Regions from separate parts of the Streptomyces sp. NPDC058008 genome, predicted to be linked through region 1. Evidence: riboswitches for the same ligand, from Rfam matches in the RefSeq annotation. Region 1 holds a riboswitch; the other holds the start of a gene.
What was found. A riboswitch is a leader RNA that binds a small molecule or an ion and turns the genes downstream of it on or off. The one in region 1 is predicted to bind glycine.
Positions count from the first base shown of each region.

Region 2: it holds a riboswitch for glycine, as region 1 does, so the genes downstream of both, gcvT (glycine cleavage system aminomethyltransferase GcvT) here and gcvP (aminomethyl-transferring glycine dehydrogenase) in region 1, are expected to answer to the same signal.

Region 1 covers NZ_JBHVQX010000055.1:8,250-19,632, reverse strand. Annotated here, with positions in the region: gene ACFVS9_RS33545 (class I SAM-dependent methyltransferase) at 1-583, shown strand, start outside; gene ACFVS9_RS33540 (PhzF family phenazine biosynthesis protein) at 718-1,539, shown strand; gene ACFVS9_RS33535 (CPBP family intramembrane glutamic endopeptidase) at 1,598-2,377, opposite strand; gene ACFVS9_RS33530 (glutamate-cysteine ligase family protein) at 2,473-3,978, opposite strand; gene ACFVS9_RS33525 (hypothetical protein) at 4,469-5,083, shown strand; gene ACFVS9_RS33520 (DUF5999 family protein) at 5,371-5,577, shown strand; gene gcvP (aminomethyl-transferring glycine dehydrogenase) at 5,644-8,529, opposite strand; glycine riboswitch at 8,723-8,818, opposite strand; gene ACFVS9_RS33510 (PRC-barrel domain-containing protein) at 8,951-9,322, shown strand; gene ACFVS9_RS33505 (DNA polymerase IV) at 9,244-10,698, opposite strand; gene ACFVS9_RS33500 (MerR family transcriptional regulator) at 10,774-11,383, opposite strand, start outside.
Region 2 covers NZ_JBHVQX010000003.1:133,731-145,113, forward strand. Annotated here, with positions in the region: gene ACFVS9_RS04155 (cytochrome P450) at 1-551, opposite strand, end outside; gene ACFVS9_RS04160 (cytochrome P450) at 651-2,027, opposite strand; gene ACFVS9_RS04165 (ATP/GTP-binding protein) at 2,040-2,630, opposite strand; gene ACFVS9_RS04170 (DUF742 domain-containing protein) at 2,605-2,985, opposite strand; gene ACFVS9_RS04175 (roadblock/LC7 domain-containing protein) at 2,982-3,392, opposite strand; gene ACFVS9_RS04180 (ATP-binding protein) at 3,389-4,579, opposite strand; gene ACFVS9_RS04185 (L-serine ammonia-lyase) at 5,418-6,803, opposite strand; gene glyA (serine hydroxymethyltransferase) at 7,124-8,395, opposite strand; gene gcvH (glycine cleavage system protein GcvH) at 8,414-8,791, opposite strand; gene gcvT (glycine cleavage system aminomethyltransferase GcvT) at 8,882-9,997, opposite strand; glycine riboswitch at 10,164-10,259, opposite strand; gene ACFVS9_RS04205 (AAA family ATPase) at 10,432-11,124, shown strand.

The DNA of each region.
Region 1 (11,383 bases):
GTCCCCTGCGCGGCTGGACCCGTTGTCACGCTCGATGCTGGCCACGTTCGCCGAGCTCGTGCGGACGTCGGGGCTCGGCCCGGTCGCCGACCTGGGGTGCGGGCCGGGCAAGGTCACGGCGTACCTGGCGGAGCTGGGGCTCTCCGTCGTGGGCATCGACCTGTCCCCGAGGATGACCGGGCTGGCCGCCCGGGCGTACCCGGCAGTGGACTTCGCCGTGGGGTCGATGACCGCGCTGCCCGTCCGGGACGGCGTACTCGGCGGCGTCCTGGCCTACTACTCGGTCCACCACACTCCACCGGAGTCGCTGCCCCTCGTGTTCGCGGGGTTCCGTCGGGCACTCGCACCCGGCGGTCATCTGATGGTGGCCGGACACGTGGGGGACGGCGAGACCCTGCGCCCGACCCTGGCGTACGGAGGGCATCCGGTCTCCTACGAGTCCCATCTGGTCCCGCCGGACCGCATCGCCGCTCTGCTCCGGGAGGCCGGCCTGACCGTCACGGCGCGCCTGCTGGAGGCGCCCGCCGAAGGGGCGAGGAGGACGGTCGGCACCTTCCTGGCGCGGAGACCCGAAGAACCGTGAGGGCGCCCGACACCGCCACGGGCCCGACGCCCGGCGAGCCCCGGCCGGGCCGCGCGCGTGCCGCGCGGCCCGGGAGCCGCGCGTCGGCGATTGGCCTTGGACCGCCCGGGGCGGCGGCCCCTACGGTCGGCTCCATGAAGATCCGCATCGTCGACGCGTTCACCGACCGCCCCTTCACCGGCAACCCCGCAGGAGTCGTGATCCTGGACTCCGGGCCGTTCCCCGCGGCGGACCGCCTCCAGCTCATCGCCTCCGAGGTCAACCTCTCGGAGACGGCGTTCCTCCATCCGCTTCCGCCGGGCGGTGAGGCCGACTTCGCGCTGCGCTGGTTCACCCCGGCGGCCGAGGTCGATCTCTGCGGCCACGCGACGCTCGCCGCCGCCCATGTCCTGCACACCACCGGGGCCGCCGTCGGCACGGTGCGCCACGCCACCCGTTCCGGCGTCCTGCGCACCACCGCCCACGACGACGGCACCCTGACACTGGACTTCCCCACCGCGCCGCTGACACCGGTGGCCGCCCCGCCCGGACTCGCCGACGCGCTCGGCGCCGAGCCGCTCTCGCTCCACGACACGGGCGAGCACGTCGGTGACCTGCTGGCGGAGCTGGCCGACGAGGCGGCCGTACGGGCCCTGCGGCCGGACTTCCGCGCGCTCGCCGACTGCTCCCGGCGGGGCGTGATCGCCACGGCGCCGGCCGCGGACCCCACGGGCGGATACGACTTCGTCTCGCGCGGCTTCTTCCCCGCGGTCGGCATCGACGAGGACCCGGTGACCGGCAGCGCCCACACCGCCCTGGCGCCGTTCTGGTCGGCCCGGTTCGGCCGCGACGACCTCGTCGGCCTCCAGGCCTCCGCCCGCGCGGGCCTGGTCCGCACCTCACTGCGCGGCGGGCGGACCCTGCTGACCGGCGGCGCCGTCACCGTGATCGACGGGGAACTGCTCACCGGGCTGTGAGCGGCGGGGGCGGCCGCCCGCCGCTGTGGTGGGGGGCGGACACGGCCGCCCCCCACCCTCACGGGGTGGGCAGCCAGCCCACCTTCCCGGCCAGCAGCGCGTACCCGACGAACGCCCCGATGTCGAGCAGGGCGTGCGCGACGACGAGCGGCCCGACCCGCCCCCAGCGCCTGTACAGCAGGACGAAGACGACGCCCATGACCATGTTCCCGATGAAGCCGCCGATGCCCTGGTACAGGTGGTAGGAGCCGCGCAGCACGGAACTCGCCACCAGGGCCGCCATCGGGGTCCAGCCCAGCTGCCCCAGCCGTCGCAGCAGGTAGCCGACGACGATGACCTCCTCCACCAGGGAGTTCTGCAAGGCGGAGAGAATCAGTACGGGGAATTTCCACCACACGTCGGGCAGGGACTCCGGAACCACCGTCAGGTTGGCTCCGGCGGCCCGCGCCACCAGGTAGAACGCCAGCCCCGCACTGCCGATCCCGGCCGCGACCAGGGTGCCCCGGCGCAGATCCGGCCAGGGCCGGGTGCGGTCGAGACCGAGGGTCCGCAGGCCGGCGCCCTCACGGAGGAGCAGGTGGGCCACCAGCGCGACCGGCACCAGGGCCGAGGCGATGCCGAAGAGCTGCCAGGCCAGGTCGAGCCACGGCCGCCCGGGGGCGTACGACCCGTTGAGCGTCGCCGCCTGGTCCTTCAGGCCGCCCGGTTTCGTCAGTGACCCGACGAAGCTGATCAGGGCGGACACCCCGCTGGCCCCGAGCGAGAGGGCCAGCACGAGCAGGGTCTCCGCCCGGAGGGTCCGCCGGGACACCTCCTCGTGAAGAATGGATTCAGCCACGCGCCCCGCCTCCACCTGTACGGCTGCCGTCAGCCATGCGTCGTCATAGCTTGCCCGACGGAGCCTGCGGGGCGGGACACCGGGCGGACTCCACCTCAGGGTGCGGGAAATCCGACCGGCCAGGTGTGCACCGGCTCACCCACCTGCATCAGCTCGCCGTAGCGCCGGGTGGTGGCCGCCAGCGCGCCCTCCCGTTCGAGGCCCGCCTGAAGGGCCCGGTGGTAGGTGTCGACCTGCCAGGAAGCGCCGTTCGTCCGCAGCCTGCACCGCTCCTCGATCACGCCGAGGTAGCGGTCACGGTCCGAGGGCTCGATGTTCCAGGCGTCGAGACCGGCGGCGGCGAGCGGCAGCAGCTCGTCGCGCACGAGCTCGACGGCGGGCACCTTCGCCACGCCGCCGGAGCGGCCGGGGCGCGGCCAGAGCAGCTCGGCGTCGATCCCGTGGCGGCAGGCGGCGTCGAAGTTCTCGGCCGCCGCCTCGAAGGACAGCCTGGACCACACCGGGCGCGACTCGTCGGCGAGCGCGCGCACCAGCCCGTAGTAGAACGCCGCGTTGGCGATCACGTCGATGACCGTGGGGCCGGCGGGCAGGACCCGGTTCTCCACCCTGAGGTGGGCGACCCCGTCCGCCAGCCCGTACACCGGCCGGTTCCACCGGTAGACCGTGCCGTTGTGCAGCACGAGCTCCGCCAGCGACGGCACGCCGCCCGCGTCGAGGACCTTCAGCGGATCCTCGTCGTCGCGGATGGGCAGCAGGGGCGGGTAGTAGCGCACGTTCTCCTCGAACAGCTCGTACGCCGAACCGATCCACCGCTCCCCGAACCAGGTCCTGGGCCGCACGCCCTGGTTCCGGAGTTCGGGCGGCCGCACGTCCGTGGCCTGCTGGAACAGCGGTGGCCTCGACTCGCGCCACAGCTCCTTGCCGAACAGGAACGGGGAGTTGGCCCCCAGGGCGATCTGGACCGAGGCGATGGCCTGGGCCGCGTTCCAGACGTCCGCGAAGCGGTCCGGCGTCACCTGGAGGTGCAACTGGACCGACGTGCACGCCGATTCGGGAGCGATCGACGCGGAGGTGGAGACGAGCCGCTCGACGCCTTCGATATCAAGGGAGAATTCCTCGCCGCGCGCGGCCGCCATTTGATCGTTGAGAAGTGTGTAGCGGTCGACGTCCGACAGATTCGCCGAAACCAGGTCGTCCCGTCCCAGGGTCGGCAGGATGCCGATCATCACGATCCCGGCGTCGACCTCCGCCGCCTTCCGGTGGGCATACGCGAGCCCGGTGCGCAGCTCCTCGGCCAGCTGATCGAAAACCCGGCCGCTCAGCCGGTGGGGAAGAATATTTACTTCCAGGTTGAACATCCCAAGTTCCGTCTGAAAATCCCGGCTGGCGATGCGCTGGAGCACCTCCGCATTCCGCATCCTCGGCATGCCGTCCGTACCCGCGAGATTCAGCTCGATCTCCAGCCCCATGAGATTCCTGGGACGGTCGAACCTCCGCTCCGACAGGAGCCTCTCCAGCCCGGCCAGGCACTGGGTGAGCTTCTCGCGGTACGCCTGCCGATCGGACGGGGCAAAGGCGCCCGCCACGACCTTCTCGCCCATCGAAGGGTCCCTCCTCGAGTGGGCGGCCCGCGGCACAGGCCGCTCGTATCACGATCGATAATGCCCCGACGAGATGATCCGTAACGCCCCCGCGGCCCACGGACACCCAGTAGTCTGTTGACTGAAGCCGGAGGCACATTCCGAAGGCATGAGGCATATGCAGTTCGCGGGCCGGGGTGCACGGTGGAATCACCGGTGAGTTTCAGCCTACCGCCGCGCCGGGAAAACACCTGGCGACGAGGGTCGGAAGCGGCCCGAATCCACAGATACCACGCAATTCAAAGGCTCGAATCCGCCTTGCGGGCAATACCCGGGACGGCTAGCCGAAACATCGTGTGAACATTTGTCGTATAAACTCTGCGGACGAGGCAGAGAGTTGACGCATCGGCCCGTCCGCCCGTCACCGGCCCTCCTCTGGCCCCGCACGCCGACAGCGCCGTCTGCACCCGCCCACGCATCACCGTGTCTCCGAAGTGAGAGGCGACCCACTATGCCGCTGCATGTTTCCCCGGCCCCCGCGCCCGCACTGCGCAGCGTTCTCGCGGCACTCGGTTCCCCCACCGCAGTCCGCGAGGCCCACACGCCCGCTCTCCGGTCCGTCCAGGGACCGCTGAGCCCCGAACTCCCGCTTCCCGTCCACGTACTGGACAGGATCGTGCCGAACGAGGCCGCGCCGCGCACCCGCCTGGCCGGCTGGCGCTTCCTGATCCGCAGCGCCGAGCGCGCCGTCGCCGCGGCGGACACCATGCTCACCCCCGACGGCTGGACCTTCTCGCACTTCTTCGAGGGCCCTTACATCGTCTCCACCGAACTCGCCGTCAGACAGGCGGAGTCGACGGCGGCGCACTACCAGCCGCGTCTGCTGTCGGTACCCGAGCTGTACATGTTCACGCTGTGGCTGCACCACGACGTCGAGGCCGACGCGGGTGCCGGGGCGCTCGCGCCGACCGACGTGCTGGTGCCCCTGGCACCCGCGCCTCCGGGGATCACCGCCTACCGTCCGCACCGGGTCGCGGACCTGCTCCCGGTCATGACGCTGCGGGTCACCCCGCCGTCCCTTCCGGACCTGCCGGAACTCCCCGGCCTCCTCGGGTCTCCCGCCTGACCCGCCCGCACCACGCGCCCCCGCCGAGAAGCTCGGCGGGGGCGTACGCGTACCCGTCCGGACTAGTCCGGACAGGTCACCCCGAACCATCCGAACGGACAGTCCAGTTGGATTGAACCGTCCGGCCGGGTGACGCGTCATGGGAGGAGAACAGCAGCTGCCGCGAAATCCCTGCGGAGAGACGCCCGTAGGGCAACACTGGACCCGACCGACTTGATACGGGGGCGGCCATGAACACCTCGTCCAGCCGCAGGACACTCGAATCGACGCAGCGAAAGAACCCATCCATGTGCCAGCACCAGCCACCCTGCCCGACCGCTGAATCCAACGACCGTGAAGCCGCACGTCTGATGGCTCACCACCCGGAACAGGGCTGGAGCCTGCTGTGCAACGGCGTCCTGCTCTTCGAGGACACCGGCGAGCTGCTGCCCGACGGGCAGATCATCGCGCCCCACCGTCCGCTGAAGGGCGGCCGGGTGATGAAGGCCGCCTGACCCGGGGCCGAACACGGGGGCCGGCCGGAGAGCACTCCGCACCGGCCCCGACGCGTGTCCGCTCCCCTACTGGTCGTACGCGTCCAGCGGGGGGCACGAGCAGACCAGGTTGCGGTCACCGAACGCGCCGTCGATCCGGCGCACCGGCGGCCAGTACTTGTCCGAGGGCGTGACGCCGGACGGGAAGACCGCCTCCTCGCGGGTGTAGGCGTGGTCCCACTCCCCGCCGAGCGCGGCAGCCGTGTGCGGGGCGTTGCGCAGCGGGTTGTCGTCCGCGCTCCACGCACCGGAGGCGACCTTGTCGATCTCGCCGCGGATGGCGATCATCGTGTCGCAGAAACGGTCGAGCTCGGCGAGGTCCTCGCTCTCCGTGGGCTCGATCATCAGCGTCCCGGCCACCGGGAACGACATGGTCGGCGAGTGGAAGCCGTAGTCGATGAGCCGCTTGGCGATGTCGTCGATGCTGACGCCGGTCGCCTTGGAGATCGGCCGCAGGTCGACGATGCACTCGTGCGCGACGAGACCGGCCGGGCCGTTGTACAGGACCGGGAAGTGCGGTTCGAGGCGCTTGGCGATGTAGTTGGCCGCGAGTACGGCGACCTGCGTCGCCCGCTTGAGCCCCTCGCCCCCCATGAGGCGTACGTAGGCCCATGAGATCGGCAGGATGCCCGCCGAGCCCCACGGGGCGGCCGAGATCGGACCGACGCCGGTCTCCGGGCCCGCCGCGGGCTGGAGCGGGTGGTTGGGGAGGTACGGCGCCAGGTGGGCGCGCACCCCGACCGGACCGACGCCGGGGCCGCCGCCGCCGTGCGGGATGCAGAAGGTCTTGTGCAGGTTCAGGTGGGAGACGTCGCCGCCGAAGTGGCCCGGCTTGGCGAGCCCGACCAGCGCGTTGAGGTTGGCGCCGTCCACGTACACCTGGCCGCCCGCGTCGTGCACCTCGCCGCAGATGTCGGCGACGTGCTCCTCGAAGACGCCGTGCGTGGAGGGGTAGGTGATCATGAGGACGGCGAGCTCGTCCCGGTGCTTCTCGATCTTGGCCCGGAGGTCCTCTATGTCGACCTCGCCGTCGTCGGCGGTCTTCACCACGACGACCTTCATGCCCGCCATCACGGCGCTCGCCGCGTTGGTGCCGTGCGCGGACGACGGGATCAGGCAGACGGTGCGCCCGTGGTCCCCGTTGGCACGGTGGTACGCGCGGACGGCCAGCAGGCCGGCGAACTCGCCCTGGGAGCCCGCGTTGGGCTGGATGGAGACGGCGTCGTAGCCGGTGACCTCCGCCAGGCGCTCCTCCAGCTCACGGATGAGGGTGAGGAAGCCCTGCGCCTGCTCGGCGGGCGCGAAGGGGTGCAGCGCGCCGAACTCGGGCCAGGTGATCGACTCCATCTCGGCGGTCGCGTTGAGCTTCATCGTGCAGGAGCCCAGCGGGATCATGCCGCGGTCCAGCGCGTAGTCGCGGTCGGCGAGCCTGCGCAGGTAGCGCAGCATCGCCGTCTCGGAGCGGTGCTGGTGGAAGACGGGGTGGGTCAGGACCTCGTCGGTGCGCAGCAGGCCCGCGGGCAGCGCGTCGTCGGTCTCCGCGTCCAGGGCCTCGATGTCGCCGCCGGCGCCGAAGGCCGCCCAGACGGCGGCGATCCGGGTACGGGTGGTGGTCTCGTCGCAGGCGATGGAGACGTGGTCGGCGTCGACCAGGCGGAGGTTCACGCCGCGCTCCCGCGCGTCGCCGACGACGTCGGCGGCCCTGCCCGGCACCCGGACGGTGAGGGTGTCGAAGTACGCCTCGTGCACGACCTCGGCCCCGGCGGCCCGCAGCCCCTCGGCCAGGACGACGGCGAAGCGGTGGGTGCGCCGCGCGATCGTCCGCAGCCCCTCGGGCCCGTGGTAGACGGCGTACATGCCGGCCATGACGGCGAGCAGCACCTGCGCGGTACAGATGTTGCTGGTGGCCTTCTCGCGGCGGATGTGCTGCTCGCGGGTCTGGAGGGCCAGGCGGTAGGCCCGGTCGCCGTCCGCGTCGACGGAGACGCCGACGAGGCGGCCGGGCAGGCTGCGGGCGAACTTCTCGCGTACGGCCATGAAGCCGGCGTGCGGTCCGCCGAAGCCCATCGGGACGCCGAAGCGCTGCGTCGTGCCCACGGCGATGTCGGCGCCCAGCTCGCCGGGCGAGGTGAGCAGGGTCAGGGCCAGCAGGTCCGCGGCGACGGACACGATGGCGCCCAGGTCGTGCGCCTGCGCGATGACGGGCTGGATGTCGCGTACGGCACCGGAGGCGCCCGGGTACTGGAGCAGCACGCCGAAGACGCCCCGCTCCGCGATGTCCGCCGGGATCCCCTCGGTGAGGTCGGCGACGACGACCTCCACGCCGGTCGGCTCGGCGCGGGTCTCGATCACGGCGATGGTCTGCGGCAGCGTGTCGGCGTCGACGAGGAAGACGCCGCCCTTCACCTTTCCGACCCGTCGCGCCAGTGCCATGGCCTCGGCCGCGGCCGTGCCCTCGTCGAGGAGCGAGGCCCCCGAGGTCGGCAGGCCGGTGAGGTCGGCGACCATCGTCTGGAAGTTCAGGAGGGCCTCGAGCCGTCCCTGGGAGATCTCCGGCTGGTACGGCGTGTAGGCCGTGTACCAGGCGGGGTTCTCCATGACGTTGCGCAGGATCACCGGCGGGGTGAACGTGCCGTGGTAGCCCAGCCCGATCATCGGTGCGAGCACCTGGTTGCGGTCGGCGAGGCTGCGGAGCTCCGCCAGGACCTCGGCCTCGGTGCGGGCCTCGGGGAGGTTCAGCGCCTCGGCACTCCTGATGACGTCGGGCACAGCGGCCGCGGTGAGCTCGTCGAGGGAGCCGTAGCCGACCTGGGCGAGCATCTTCGCCTGGGCCCCGGCATCGGGCCCGATGTGGCGCTGCTCGAAGGGAATGCCCTGCTCCAGCTGGGAGAGCGGAGTGCGACGGGGGGTCATGATGGAGGCCTCCTGGTCTGCCACGACCTGCGAGGGGCGCCACGGCGTGGCTGCCCGAACGGCCTCCCCCTCTGTCATCTCGACCTGAGAGCTTCACCGGTACCCGCCGCGGCGTACCGGTTTTCACCGTCGGTGAGGGCGGTGCCCGCGGCGGCTGGTGCCGTGCGGATCCCGTCCTGCTTTCCAGAGTGACCTCGTCCGTGCGGTACGGGGGCCTGAGAGATTCCGGGGAGGAGTTGCTCCTTCGGCGCCGCCGGATCGCTCCGGAGGACTCTCCCGCACAGGGTCAGCAGCCGTGTTCCAGCCTACCAGCGGGGCCGGCGCGGGCCGTCTCGAGTGGCCGACGGCCCGGATGTGGCCTTTCGTAGTGCTGTGGAGCAGCCGCGACCACCTGATGCCGTCGTGACCAGTGGGAGGCACCGTGCAGACCGACATCGATCCGCGCAGCCTGATCGGCCGCAAGGCCTTCGACCGTCAAGGTGCCAAGATCGGAACGGTGGACGAGGTCTACCTCGACGACGCCACCGGGGTGCCCGAGTGGGCCGCCGTACGCACCGGCCTCTTCACCCGGGACGCGTTCGTCCCGCTGGAGCCGAGTGAGTTCGTCGACGGCGCTCTGCGCATCCCCTTCGACCGCACCCTGATCAAGGACGCGCCCGACTTCGGGGTGGGCCGCCACCTCTCCCCCGAGCAGGAGCTACAGCTCTACCGCCACTACGGGCTGGACTCGGCCCCCTCCGCCGAACCGGGTCCCGACAGGGACTTCGGAAGGCTCGCGGGCCAGGAGGAGTAGTCCTCCGGGTCCCTCACCAGGGGAAGAGGGCCGGCGGGCCGCAGCTCCGGATCGTCGATGCGGAAGGTGCGCACCCGGCCCGGCCGCGTCCACGGCTGCTCGAAGCGCACGGTGACACGGCCGACACCGCTGCCCTGTACCCAGCCCGGACCGTGGACGTCGTGCTCGACGTCCTGTCCGGCCTGCCAGCGACGGGACGCCTGCGGCTCCCCGTCCTCCGGCGGTTCCCCCGCCCGGCCGGCGGTGCCGCCCGCCTCGTCCGGGGCCTCCGGGACCTCCGGCTCCCCGGCCGCGTGCCCGGCGTCGGCGGCCTGGGCGAACAGGTCCTCCTGCGTGAAGTCCGCCAGCCCCGTGACGCCGACCCCGAGCAGCCGCACCCCACCGGTCGTGTCCACGGCCTCCAGGAGCCGCGCTGCGGCCTCCCTGACGACCGTGGGGTCGTCGGTGGGACCCCGCAGGGTCTCGGACCTGGTGAGCGTCGAGAAGTCGTACCGGCGCACCTTCAGGACGACGGTGCGCCCGGACCGGCCCGCACCGCGCAGCCGCTGCACGCACCGGGCCGCGAGCCGCTCCACCTCGGTCCTGACCCGTACGCGGTCGTGCAGGTCCACGTCGAAGGTGTCCTCGACCGAGACGGACTTGGCGTCCCTCTCGGCGACCACCGGGCGGTCGTCGTGGCCCCGGGCCATGCGGTGGAGGGCGACGCCGTGCGCCCGGCCCAGCAGCCGCACGAGCTCGTCCTCACCCGCCTCCGCCAGGTGGCTGACGAGGGTCATGCCGGCCCGGCGGAGGTGGTCGCCGGTGGCCGGACCCACCCCCGGGAGGATGCGCACGGACATGGGGGCCAGGAGCTCCCGCTCGGTGCCGGGCTCGATCAGCAGCAGTCCGTCGGGTTTCGCCTCCTCGGAGGCGATCTTGGCCAGCATCTTGGAGCCGGCCAGTCCGACGGAGCCGCTGAGTCCGGTGACGCCCCGGATCACGCCGCGCAGCTGTTCACCGACCGTACGCGCGGAAGCCGAGTCGCCGGCGACCCCACCGGCCTCCAGATCGACGAACGCCTCGTCCAGGCTGAGCGGCTCGACCAGCGGCGACAGCCGCCCGAGGAGTTCCATCACCTGGTCGCTCACCGTCCGGTAGAGCGCGAAACGCGGGACCAGGTACGCCGCGTTGGGCGCGAGCCGTCGCGCCTGCGCCATCGGCATCGCGGAGTGCACACCGAGGCGCCGGGCCTCGTAGGACGCGGTGGCGACCACGCCCCGCATCCCCAGACCGCCCACCACCACCGGCTTGCCGCGCAGACTGGGCTTCGCCGCCTGCTCCGCGGAGGCGTAGAAGGCGTCCATGTCCAGATGGAGGATGGTGGGCGAGGCTCTCACATGGACCGATGGTGCCCTACGCCACTGACAACCGCCCCGCCCACCACCCGCGCCGCGCCGTCGCTCCCCGCGGGGTCAGCCCGCCCGGTTGCGCCGCCGCGCCAGTTCGTCCGCGGGGTTGTGGCCGATCAGGGTCTCCCCCGTGTCGACGCGCTCCCCGTGGAGCTGGGACAGCGCCGCGTCCACATCCCGCCAGACGACGCCCACGGCGATCCCGAAGACCCCCTGGCCGCCCTGGAGGAGGTTCACGACCTCGTCCGGCGAGGAGCACTCGTAGACCGTCGCTCCGTCGCTCATCAGGGTCATCCGCTCGAGATCCGTGAATCCCCGGGCCCTGAGGTGCTGGACGGTCGTGCGGATGTTCTGCAGCGCGACCCCCGTGTCCAGGAACCGCTTGACGATCTTGAGGAGGACCACGTCCCGGAAACTGTAGAGCCGCTGTGTCCCCGACCCGTAGGCGGGCCGCACGCTCGGCTCCACGAGCCCCGTACGCGCCCAGTAGTCGAGCTGCCGGTAGGTGATCCCCGCCGCCGCACACGCTGTCGGACCCCGGTAGCCGATATCCCCTGCCACTGCCACACCGTCCGCTGCCACCACCGCCGGCTGAACCGGCTGTCTGATGGAGTGGTCGGCCGCACTGCCGTGCTGCCGGTACGGCCCACCCGCAGCCGTACCGTCGCCGCTG
Region 2 (11,383 bases), on a different contig from region 1:
TCGTTGGTCAGGGACCTCAGCCAGGAATAATCGGCCGGAGGGAGGTTCAGCCATTCCCCGATCGATCTGACGGGGAGCTCCTCGGCGACCAGGGAAGCGAAATCCGAGTCGCCCTTGAGCAGCCCGTCCTCGAAATCATCGAGAACCTTCTCGACGTTCTTCGCGATCGAGACTTCTATTTCTGCCAGCTTGGCCCGGTCGAACATGCTGCCCGCCGAGCGCCGCACTCTCGTATGGTGTGGCGGATTGAGCATGGGAAGCGATTTCGCCGTTTGCAGCGAGGCCGGTGTGTTCCAACGGGCGGCGTTGCCCTGGCTGGTCCTCCACTGTGTATCCGGCACCTTCCACGTTCTGCTCCTCATCACCTCGTCGCAGAGAGCGAACGAGGTGACGAGGTGTCCGCCCCAGGGGGAGGGGAAGATATCCCCGAGATTCCTCAGTTCTGTGTACAGAGGCCGGGGATTCGACTGGCCTTTCCTGGTGCGCAGCCGGGAGAAGAGAGCGGCCACGGTGCGGCGGTCGACGGTCGGAGTCGGCAGGGTGGGTTCCACGAGAATCTTTCCCTCAAAGGGTTACGTTGGGTTTCCCCCTGACTACCCTTCGGGCGGAACGCCCATGCGACCGCGACCCTCCACGTGGTGTGGTGGATCTCACCCCTTCCACCAGGAGAGAAAGCCGCTCCAGAAAGTCCCCTTTCGGGGGTGTTGCTGTTGTTCGCCCGCCGGATTTACCGGTGCGGAACGGGTATCGGCCGGGAAACGTGCGGTGGCCGAACTTTCCCTGCGTACCGGGGTGAACCGGGCGGGGAGCGCGGTCAGCGCGCGGTGCAGCGGACCCGGCCGCCAGGTCAGCGAGGTGACCGGAACGCTCAGCTCGATGTCCGGCAGCCTGTTGAGGAGTTTCTCGATCGTCAGGATCGAGATCAGCAGCGCCGGGTCCTTGGCGGGGCACGCGTGCGGGCCCGCGCCCCAGGCCAGGTGGGCCCGCTTGCTCAGCGTCTGACGGCTCGTGGAGAGGCTCGGGTCGCTGTTGGCGGCCGCGAAGCTGATGAGCACGGGGTCCCCGGCGTTCAGCCTGGACCCCGAGAGGTCCACGTCGTGCACCGGGTAGTGGCCGGCCCAGTTGGCTATGGGCGGGTTGTTCCAGAGCACGTCGTTGATGGCGTCCTCCACCAGCAGGCTCGCGCCGTACTGGCCCCCCGCGTACTTCTCGTCGGACAGCAGGAGTCGCAGCGCGTTGCCGATGAGGTTCTGGGTGGGTTCGGCGCCGCCCCCGATCAGCGTCATGATCTCGGAGATCAGCTCCTCGTCCGTCAGCCGGCCCGGGTGCTGCATCAGCCAGGAGGTGACGTCGTCACCGGGCTGGGCGCGCTTGAGGGCGACCAGCTCCATCAGCGTCTCGGTCAGCAGCGCGATGGCCTTGTCCGCCTCGACGCCGTCCATGAGGCAGGAGATGCTGAAGACCAGCTGGTCGCCCAGCTCCGCCGGGCAGCCGAAGAGCTCGTTGAAGACCAGCAGGGGGACCAGCTGGGCGTAGTCGGCGACCAGGTCCACCCGCCCCCGGCCGTTGAACTGGCTGATGAGGTAGTCCGCGACCCGGTCGACGTGCCGGCTCAGCCGGTGCGTGTCGATCCTGGCGAACGTCTCGGTCACGACCTGACGGTGCCTCATGTGCGCCGCGCCGTCGGAGTAGAGCGAGTTCGGCCGGTAGAGCATCATGGGGACGATCGCGCTGTCCAGCGGGACCTCGCCCGCGTTGAGCGCGCGCCAGCGCCGCGCGTCACGGACGAAGGTCTCCGGATTCTGCAGCACGTGCAGCGCCGCCGCGTAGTCCGTGACGAGGGAGGCGTGGACGCCGGGCGACAGCTCGACGGGCGCGGCGGGGCCGAACGTCCGCAGGTACTCGTAGAAGCCGTTCGGATCAGCGGCGAACTCGGGACCGTACAGAGGAACGCTTCCGCTTCCGTTCCCGCTCCGGTGTGCGGGGCAGCCCGGCGGCGGGGCGGGGAAGTCCGAGGGGGATTGCATGGGGCCGAGCTCCTAGGTGAGGCGTGACTGGAGGTAGCGGACGAGCGTGATCAGCGCGTTCGCCGAGGAACGCTGGTCGCGTGCGTCGCAGCCGACGAGAGGCGTCTCGGGCAGCAGGTCGAGTGCCTCCCGGATCTCCTCGTCGGCGTGATCGGGGCCGTCGCCGAACCGGTTCACGGCGATGGCGTACGGGATCCCGTAGTGCTCGACCAGGTCCATCACGGGGAAGGACTCGTCGAGGCGTTCCGGATCCACCAGCACCAGCGCCCCGAGCGCGCCGCGTGACATGTCCTCCCAGACCTGCACGAAGCGCTGCTGACCCGGTGTTCCGAAGAGGTAGAGGACCAGTTCCTCGCTGAGCGTGAGACGGCCGAAGTCCATCGCGACCGTGGTCGTGGTCTTGCCGGTCGTGCCCTTGAGGTCGTCGATCCCCTCGCCCGCCCGCGTCATGACCTCTTCGGTGCGCAGCGGCGGGATCTCGGACATCGTTCCGATGAAGGTGGTCTTCCCCACGGCGAAATGACCGACCACCAGGATCTTGGCTGCGGTCTGCACCGATTCCCGGAGATAGACACCGTCATCCAAATCGGGCTTGAAGGCCATGCAGCACCTGCTCCAATATGTTCCGGTCGACGAGTTTCGCGGCAGGGATCGGGGCCCGCGTGACGAGGTACCCGCCCTGGGTGAGGTCGGACAGCAGGATCTTGACGACGCCCACCGGGAACTGGGTGTGCCCGGCGATCTCGGCGACCGAGAGATGCCCTCCGGAGCACAGCTCCAGAAGGCGCCGTTTCTCCGGGTCCAGATGCTGCACGGGCGGCGAGTCCTGAGCGGTCGTCACCAGGGTGATCAGTGAGAACGCGTCGTTGTCCAGCAGGCTGCGGCCATTGGTGATGACGTACGCCGGGACTAAGGGGGTGGCGGCCTGTTCCTGGTTCGATCCGTCCGGCGCCGTCATGCCTTCGTGTCGGCAATCTCGCGCGGCGGAACGGTCAGTGCCTTGCCGAGCTGGCCGACGAGCTGCTGCATGCGGAAGGTGATCTCGGCCATGTCGACGTCGGGCGTCGCGGAGACCGCGAGATAGGCGCCTTCGCCGGCGGAGATGAGGAAGACCCAGCCGTGGTCGAACTCCACCAGGGTCTGGCGCCACGTCCGGTGCTGGTTCCCCGGCACACCGCAGAAGTCGACCACCGTCCGGCTCAGCGACTGGATTCCGCTCATGGCGGCGGCGACGGTGTCGGCCTGGTCCTTCCCGACGTCCTTCGAGCGCGCCATGAGGAGACCGTCGGCGGACACGAGAAGGGCGTGCTGCGCCTCGGGCACTTCCAGGGCACTGTCAAGCATCCATGACAGGTCGTAATTCACTGAGTCTCAGGCCCTTCGCTGCTTGCGTTGGTGGAACGGCGGCCGGACTGTGTTCCGCGCTGGAACGCGCCCATGACGGAAGCGGCCCGTTCGCTGGAACGAACCGGCTCGTCCGGTGAGTCGACGGCGGGGACGATGGATATCGCGCCTCTGCGCCGGCGTTTGGGCAGACCTCCGAGGGTGGTCGAGGGGGGCACCGGGCTCTCCTCGGGCGGCAACGAGGGGGGTACGGCCACCGCGGGGAACTCCTTGGGCTCGGGCATGGGCGCGGGCACGGGAACCGGCGCGGGCATGGGCGCGGGCACGGGCTCGGGCTCCGGCGCCTGCATGGTCGTCAGGAGTTCCTCCGGGAGCAGCACGACCGCTCGCACCCCGCCGTAGGGGGAGGTCGAGTCCACGGAGACCGTGAAGCCGTACCGGGCGGCGAGGACGCCGATCACGGTGAACCCGAACTGCGGCGGGTTCCCCAGCCCCGAGACGCCGGGGGAGCGCTCGCTCGAAAGGAGCTTCGCGGCCCGCTCCTTCTCCTCCTCGTTCATCCCGACGCCGGCGTCGTCGACGATGATGCAGACGCCCTTGGGGACCGGCCGGATGTTGATCTCGATGACCGTCTCCGGCGCGGAGTAACTGGTCGCGTTGTCCAGCAGCTCGGCCAGGGTCAGCGCGACCGGTTCGACGGCGCGGCTCGCGATCGCGAAGTTCGTCTGGGCCCGGATCTCCACCCGCGTGAAGTAGCGAATACGGCCCTTCGCACTCCTGACCACGTCGTAGAGCGACGCGGCGGCGCGCTGCCTGCCGAGCCATCCGTCGCAGAGCACGGCGATGGACTGCGCACGACGGGCGAACTGCGAGTTCATGTGGTCGATGTCGAGGAGGTCTTGGAGAATCTGGAGTTCTCCGTATTTCTCCTGCAACTTCGTGATCGCCAACTGCTGCTCACCGGCGAGACCCTGAAGCGTGCGCATGGCGGACTTCAGAGCGGTCTTCGTTGCTTCCTCGGCCCGGTCCTTCGCCTCTTCGACGGACTCGGCGTAATGATTTTCGAGGTTCGCGTAGTGAGTCTTCAGCTCCTCTTTCTCTCTGCGTAGCGCGGCTATTTTCTTCCTGCCGCGAATCGTCGCAGTCGCTGCGACAGGAATGCCGGCGATCAGAACCCAGAGCGCTGGATCCTGGAGATATTGCGTCATAAGGCTCTCTTCGGGCGACTGGGCCACCGGATACGGAGTGTCTGGCGGGTGTTGTCGAGTACGTCCCCGGAAACAGGTGTCTTACGGCCACAGATGTGTGGGATCGGTCGCGCATGCTCGCCCGGCCAGACAGCCTCGAAAGGCTTGGCTGATGGCATAGGTCTCCCCCGGGGGGTGGCGGATTTCTGGGCCGATGCGCTGACTTTCCTGTAATGCCATAGCGGGTTTGGTGCCGCTTGGCAAGCTTGGTGATCGTATCACCACGGGTTGATCGGGCCATGGGTCGATCTGTTCCTTTTTGGATGCCTGACGGCTATTTAGAGATGCTGCCGATTTGAGGGTTTTGGTGAGTATTGAGGGCCGCTCGGATACCGGGCCGGTCCGGGGCGTTGCCTGTTTTTCGGGCGAATCATCCCCTCGGCCGGACCCGGGGGCACGTGCCAGAGGCACGGTCGTGATGAAATCGTGCGGAACCGGTGCGGATGTGACGGCCCCGGCAACCGGACGTCCTCCGGCAGGCGGCACGGGGACATCACGGCGGCCCGCCCGCCCGGATTTCCGGCCCTCGGCGCGGAACGGTTTCGCGGGCGGCGGACGGCCGCCGGTCCCGCCCGGGTGACTTCGCTCCGGCGGCGGGCAGGGCCCCCGCGGACACGCCGGCCCGCCGACCGGGGCTCCCCGGGCACCTCCGCGCCCCCACGGAGTCGCCGGGTGGGCGGGGAAGGCGAAGGCCCTGACCGACGCGGACCGGCAGGTACGCGCTGTTCAGGGCCCAGGGGGTCAGTACCCGGCGATGTTCACCCACGAGCTCGGTGCTCGACGACGCGCACCGGAGGCGTCAGCACTCGATGATGTTCACCGCGAGCCCGCCCCGGGCGGTCTCCTTGTACTTCACGGACATGTCCGCGCCCGTCTCCTTCATGGTCTTGATGACCTTGTCCAGGGAGACCTTGTGGCTGCCGTCGCCGCGCAGCGCCATCTTGGCGGCCGTGACCGCCTTGACCGCCGCCATCCCGTTCCGCTCGATGCAGGGGATCTGGACCAGGCCGCCGACCGGGTCGCAGGTGAGGCCCAGGTTGTGCTCCATGCCGATCTCGGCGGCGTTCTCTACCTGCTCGGGGGAGCCGCCCAGGACCTCGGCGAGGGCGCCCGCGGCCATGGAGCAGGCCGAGCCGACCTCGCCCTGGCAGCCGACCTCGGCGCCCGAGATGGAGGCGTTCTCCTTGAACAGCATGCCGATGGCTCCGGCGGCCAGCAGGAAGCGGACGACGCCGTCCTCCTTCTCCGCCGCGGTGCAGCCGTGCGCGGCGAAGTTCATCCAGTAGTGCAGGACGGCGGGGATGATGCCCGCCGCGCCGTTGGTCGGGGCGGTGACGACCCGGCCCCCGGCGGCGTTCTCCTCGTTGACGGCCATCGCGTAGAGGGTGATCCACTCCATCGCGTGCGTCTGGGGGTCGCCCTCGGCGCGCAGCTGCCGGGCGGAGTTCGCGGCGCGGCGGCGGACCTTCAGCCCCCCGGGCAGGATGCCCTCGCGGGTCATGCCCCGCGTGATGCAGGCCTGCATCACGCGCCAGATCTCCAGCAGGCCGGCCCGGATCTCGTCCTCGGTGCGCCAGGCCTTCTCGTTCTCCAGCATGAGGGAGGAGATGGACAGGCCGGTCTCCCGGGCGAGCCTCAGCAGCTCGTCGCCGGTGCGGAAGGGGTGCTTCAGGACGGTGTCGTCCGGGATGATCGGGTTCTCGCCGGCCACCGCGTCCTCGTCGACGACGAAGCCGCCGCCCACCGAGTAGTACGTCTTCTCCAGGAGCGGGGCGCCCTCGCTGTCGTAGGCGAGGACCGTCATCCCGTTGGCGTGGTAGGGCAGTGCCTTGCGCCGGTGCAGCACCAGCTGCTCGTCGGCGTCGAACGGTATGTCGTGCACGCCCAGGAGGCTGATCCGGCCCGAGGAGCGGATCTCCTCGACGCGGGCGTCCGCGCCCTCGACGTCGACCGTGCGGGGCGACTCGCCCTCCAGGCCGAGCAGGACGGCCTTGGGCGTGCCGTGTCCGTGGCCGGTCGCGCCGAGCGAGCCGTACAGCTCGGCCCGGACGGACGCCGTGTGGACCAGCAGACCCTCGTTCTTGAGGCGGCGGGCGAACATGCGGGCCGCGCGCATCGGGCCGACCGTGTGGGAGCTGGACGGGCCGATGCCGACCGAGAAGAGGTCGAAGACCGAGAGGGCCACGGGGGTACTCCTAGGACGTGGGCCGACGACGGTGTCGGCCCGGGTGGTGCGGGGACGGGCCGGTGGGCCCGGGAACGCGGGGCAAAGGGGTGGGGGCACCGCGCACACTCCGTTCAGTGTGCGCGGTGCCCCCACCCTGTGTGCAAACTGCCGGTGACGTGACCAGGGCGTGTCCTGGACGTCCCGCCTGCCCGGTGAAGCCCGGCACGCTCGCCGTGCGCGGGGACGCCCCGGTGGCTCAGCCACGAGACCGTCTCCGCGCCCAGCGCGCACATGGCCGGACGACGCCGGGCCCGCCCTCCGGGCGGACGGCGCTAGGTTCAGGACACGTTCTGGCCGAGACCGGGGTACAGCGGGAACTTCGCGGCGAGCGCGGTCACGCGGGCCTTGAGGGCGTCGGCGTCGTACGCCGGCTTCAGCGCGGCCGCGATGATCTCGGCGACCTCGGTGAAGTCCTCGGCCTGGAAACCGCGGGTGGCGAGCGCCGGCGTACCGATGCGCAGGCCCGAGGTGACCATCGGGGGCCGGGGGTCGTTCGGGACGGCGTTCCGGTTGACCGTGATGCCCAGCTCGTGGAGCCGGTCCTCGGCCTGCTGCCCGTCCAGCTCGGAGTTACGCAGGTCGACCAGGACCAGGTGGACGTCCGTGCCGCCGGAGAGGACGGACACGCCCACCTCGGTGACGTCCGGCTGCACCAGGCGCTCGGCCAGGATGCGGGCGCCGTCCAGGGTGCGCTGCTGGCGCTCCTTGAACTCCTCGCCCGCCGCGACCTTGAAGGAGACCGCCTTGGCCGCGATCACGTGCTCCAGCGGACCGCCCTGCTGACCGGGGAAGACCGCCGAGTTGATCTTCTTGGCCAGCTCCTGCGTCGACAGGATCACGCCACCGCGCGGACCGCCGAGGGTCTTGTGCGTGGTGGTCGTGACGACGTGGGCGTGCGGCACCGGGTTGGGGTGCAGACCGGCGGCGACCAGGCCCGCGAAGTGCGCCATGTCGACCATCAGGTACGCGCCGACCTCGTCCGCGACCCGGCGGAAGGCGGCGAAGTCGAGCTGGCGGGGGTAGGCGGACCAGCCGGCCACGATGAGCTTCGGCTTCGACTCCTTGGCGAGGCGCTCGACCTCGGCCATGTCCACGACGCCGGTGTCGTCGACGTGGTACGGGACCACGTTGTAGAGCTTGCCGGAGAAGTTGATCTTCATGCCGTGGGTCAGGTGACCGCCGTGGGCCAGGTTGAGACCCATGATCGTGTCGCCCGGCTTCAGCAGCGCGAACATCGCGGCGGCGTTGGCCTGCGCACCCGAGTGCGGCTGGACGTTCGCGGCCTCGGCGCCGAAGAGCGCCTTGATGCGGTCGATCGCGATCTGCTCGACCACGTCGACGTGCTCGCAGCCGCCGTAGTAGCGGCGGCCGGGGTAGCCCTCGGCGTACTTGTTGGTGAGGACGGAGCCCTGCGCCTCCATGACGGCGACCGGAGCGAAGTTCTCCGACGCGATCATCTCGAGGGTGGACTGCTGACGGTGGAGCTCGGCGTCGACGGCGGCGGCGACGTCCGGGTCCAGCTCGTGGAGGGAGGAGTTGAGAAGCGACATCAGTGGGTCCCTAGGGTCTCAGTTGCCGGAGAACGCGGTGTACTCGTCGGCGGAGAGAAGGTCGTTCGGCTCCTCCGCGACGCGCACCTTGAACAGCCAGCCGCCCTCGAAGGGAGCGGAGTTCACCAGCGACGGGTCGTCCACGACGTCCTGGTTGGCCGCGGTCACCTCGCCGGTCACCGGCGAGTACAGGTCGCTGACCGACTTGGTCGACTCCAGCTCACCGCAGGTCTCGCCCGCGGTCACCGTGTCACCGACCTCCGGGAGCTGGGCGTAGACGACGTCACCGAGCGCGTTGGCCGCGAACTCGGTGATGCCGACCGTGGCCACGCCGTCCTCGAGGGCCGACAGCCACTCGTGCTCCTTGCTGTACCGCAGCTGCTGGGGGTTGCTCATGACCTGAATTCTCCTGTACGCGGGGGAGTGCTGATGAACGGTGGTCTTACGGTGTGAGACACGACTGCGTCACGTGCGTGGCGCTCCGTGTCAGGCGCGGCGCTTGTAGAAGGGCAGCGCCACGACCTCGTACGGCTCGTGCGTGCCCCGGATGTCGACCCCGACACCCTCCGTGCCCGGCGCGGCGTGCGCCGCGTCCACGTAGGCCATGGCGATCGGCTTGCCCAGGGTGGGCGACGGGGCTCCGGAGGTGACCTCGCCGACGACCTTCCCGCCGGCCACCACGGGATAGCCGGCGCGCGGCACCCGGCGGCCCTCGGCGACCAGGCCGACGAGCTTGCGGGGCGGGGCGGTCTCCGCGCGGGTGGCCGCTGCGCTGAGCGCCTCGCGGCCGACGAAGTCGCCCTCCTTCTCGAACTTCACGACCCGGCCGAGGCCCGCGTCGAAGGGCGTCAGCGCCGTGGTCAGCTCGTGGCCGTACAGCGGCATGCCCGCCTCCAGGCGGAGCGTGTCGCGGCAGGAGAGCCCGCAGGGGATCAGGCCGTAGGGCGCGCCCGCCTCCGTCAGCGCCGTCCACAGCCGCTCGGCGTCGCCGGGGGCCACGAAGAGCTCGAAACCGTCCTCGCCGGTGTAACCCGTACGGGCGATGAGCGCGGGGACACCGGCGACCGTTCCGGGGAGTCCCGCGTAGTACTTCAGTCCGTCCAGGTCGGCGTCCGTGACCGACTTCAGTACGGCGGGGGAGTCCGGCCCCTGTACGGCGAGCAGCGCGTACGCGTCCCGGTCGTCCCGGACCTCGGCGTCGAAGCCGCCGGCCCGCGCGGTGAGGGTGTCCAGGACGAGCTGGGCGTTGCCGGCGTTGGCGACGACCATGTACTCGGTGCCGTCCAGGCGGTAGACGATCAGGTCGTCCAGGATCCCGCCGTCCTCCGCGACGATCATCGTGTAGCGGGCCCGGCCCACGCCGACGGTGGCGATGTTGCCGACCAGCGCGTAGCTCAGGAACGCCGCTGCCTGCGGTCCGGTGACGGTGATCTCGCCCATGTGCGACAGGTCGAAGAGCCCGGCCCGGGTGCGTACGGCGTTGTGCTCGTCGCGCTCGCTGGCGTAGCGCAGCGGCATGTCCCAGCCGGCGAAGTCGGTCATGGTCGCGCCCAGGGAGCGATGCAGGGCATCGAGGGCGGTGAGACGGGGGGCAGTGCTCATGGACATGGCTCCAGGGCATGACGACAGGGGGTGGTTCCCTCCCCATCTGTCATCGGAACCTGAGAGGTTCGCCGAGAGCCCCTGAAAGGGTCCTGACGGGTCGGCCCCGTCAGGGTCGGCTTGCACCTTGGGTGGGACCGCGCAGCGGCCCGCTTTTCAGATCTGCCTCATCCACGCGGTACGGGGCCTGAGAGATTCAAGGGAGGAACTTGCTCCTTCGGCGCCCGGCACACGGTGACCGGGACTCTCCCGCGCGGATTCAAACGGCCGGTATGCAGTTGGCGGGGTCATCATCGCACGCATCGGGCACGAGTGGGGCGTCCGGTCCCGACGGGTACCGGTCCCGGCACACGAGGCCGGAAGCTGGTGTGCCGCATTACCTTTTCTTTACACTTCTTGGGCAGGTCCGTGAGTGACTCGGCAGGGGGAATGCGATGACGTTGCAGCGCTATGCGGCCACCGCGGGGGCGGTGCCCGGCGCGATGCCCCAGCAGCCCGGCGCGCCCGCCCGGGAGCTGACCGACGGGCCCCCCGCACAGGTGGTGCGTGATCTGCGGGCCGGGGGCGGCCCGGCGCCGCGCGGCCTGGACTTCGGGGCGGGGGACGTGGTCGTGGTCTCGGGGCTGCCCGGCAGCGGGAAGTCGACCCTGATCCGGCGCACCGCACGGGAACACGCCATCGACTCCCAGGATGCCCGGGAGCGCTGGGCGGCCGTCCTGCCCGGGTTATTCCCGTACGGCCTCTACCGCCCGCTGGTGCGCGCCGCGCACTACGCCGGGCTGCGGCGGGCGCTGCGGGCGGGCAGGCCGGTCGTCGTGCACGACTGCGGCACCCAGGCCTGGGTGCGGCGGTGGCTGGGACGCGAGGCCGCGCGCCGGGGCGGCACCCTCCACCTCCTCCTGCTCGACGTCACCCCCGGGGTGGCCAGGCAGGGGCAGCGGGAGCGGGGGCGGGGCGTGTCCGGCTACGCCTTCGCCCGGCACCGCCGCGCGGTCGCCAGGCTGCTGCGCGACACGGAGAGCGGGCTGCTGCCGCCGGGGTGCGCCTCGGCGGTACTGCTCGACCGGGAGGCGGCGGCGGCGATCGGCCGGATCACCTTCCGGGACGCACGGCCCCCGCAGGGGTAGCCCGGAACGGGCGGGCGGCCGCCCGGGTGCCCCCCGGGCGTCACCGGCCGCCCGGCGGCGGGTCCCGGCCGTCAGCACGCGCCCGGCCGTCAGCACGAGCCCGGCCGTCAGCACGCGCCCGGCGGCCGGTGCCCGCCCGGCCCTCCCCGAGCGCACGAGGCCGTCCGGCCACGGACAACGACTGCACGGAGGCGTGTCACCGTTCGCATACGCACAGTTCGCGCCCCTCCGGCCGGCTGTCCGGAATCTGGACGGTGCG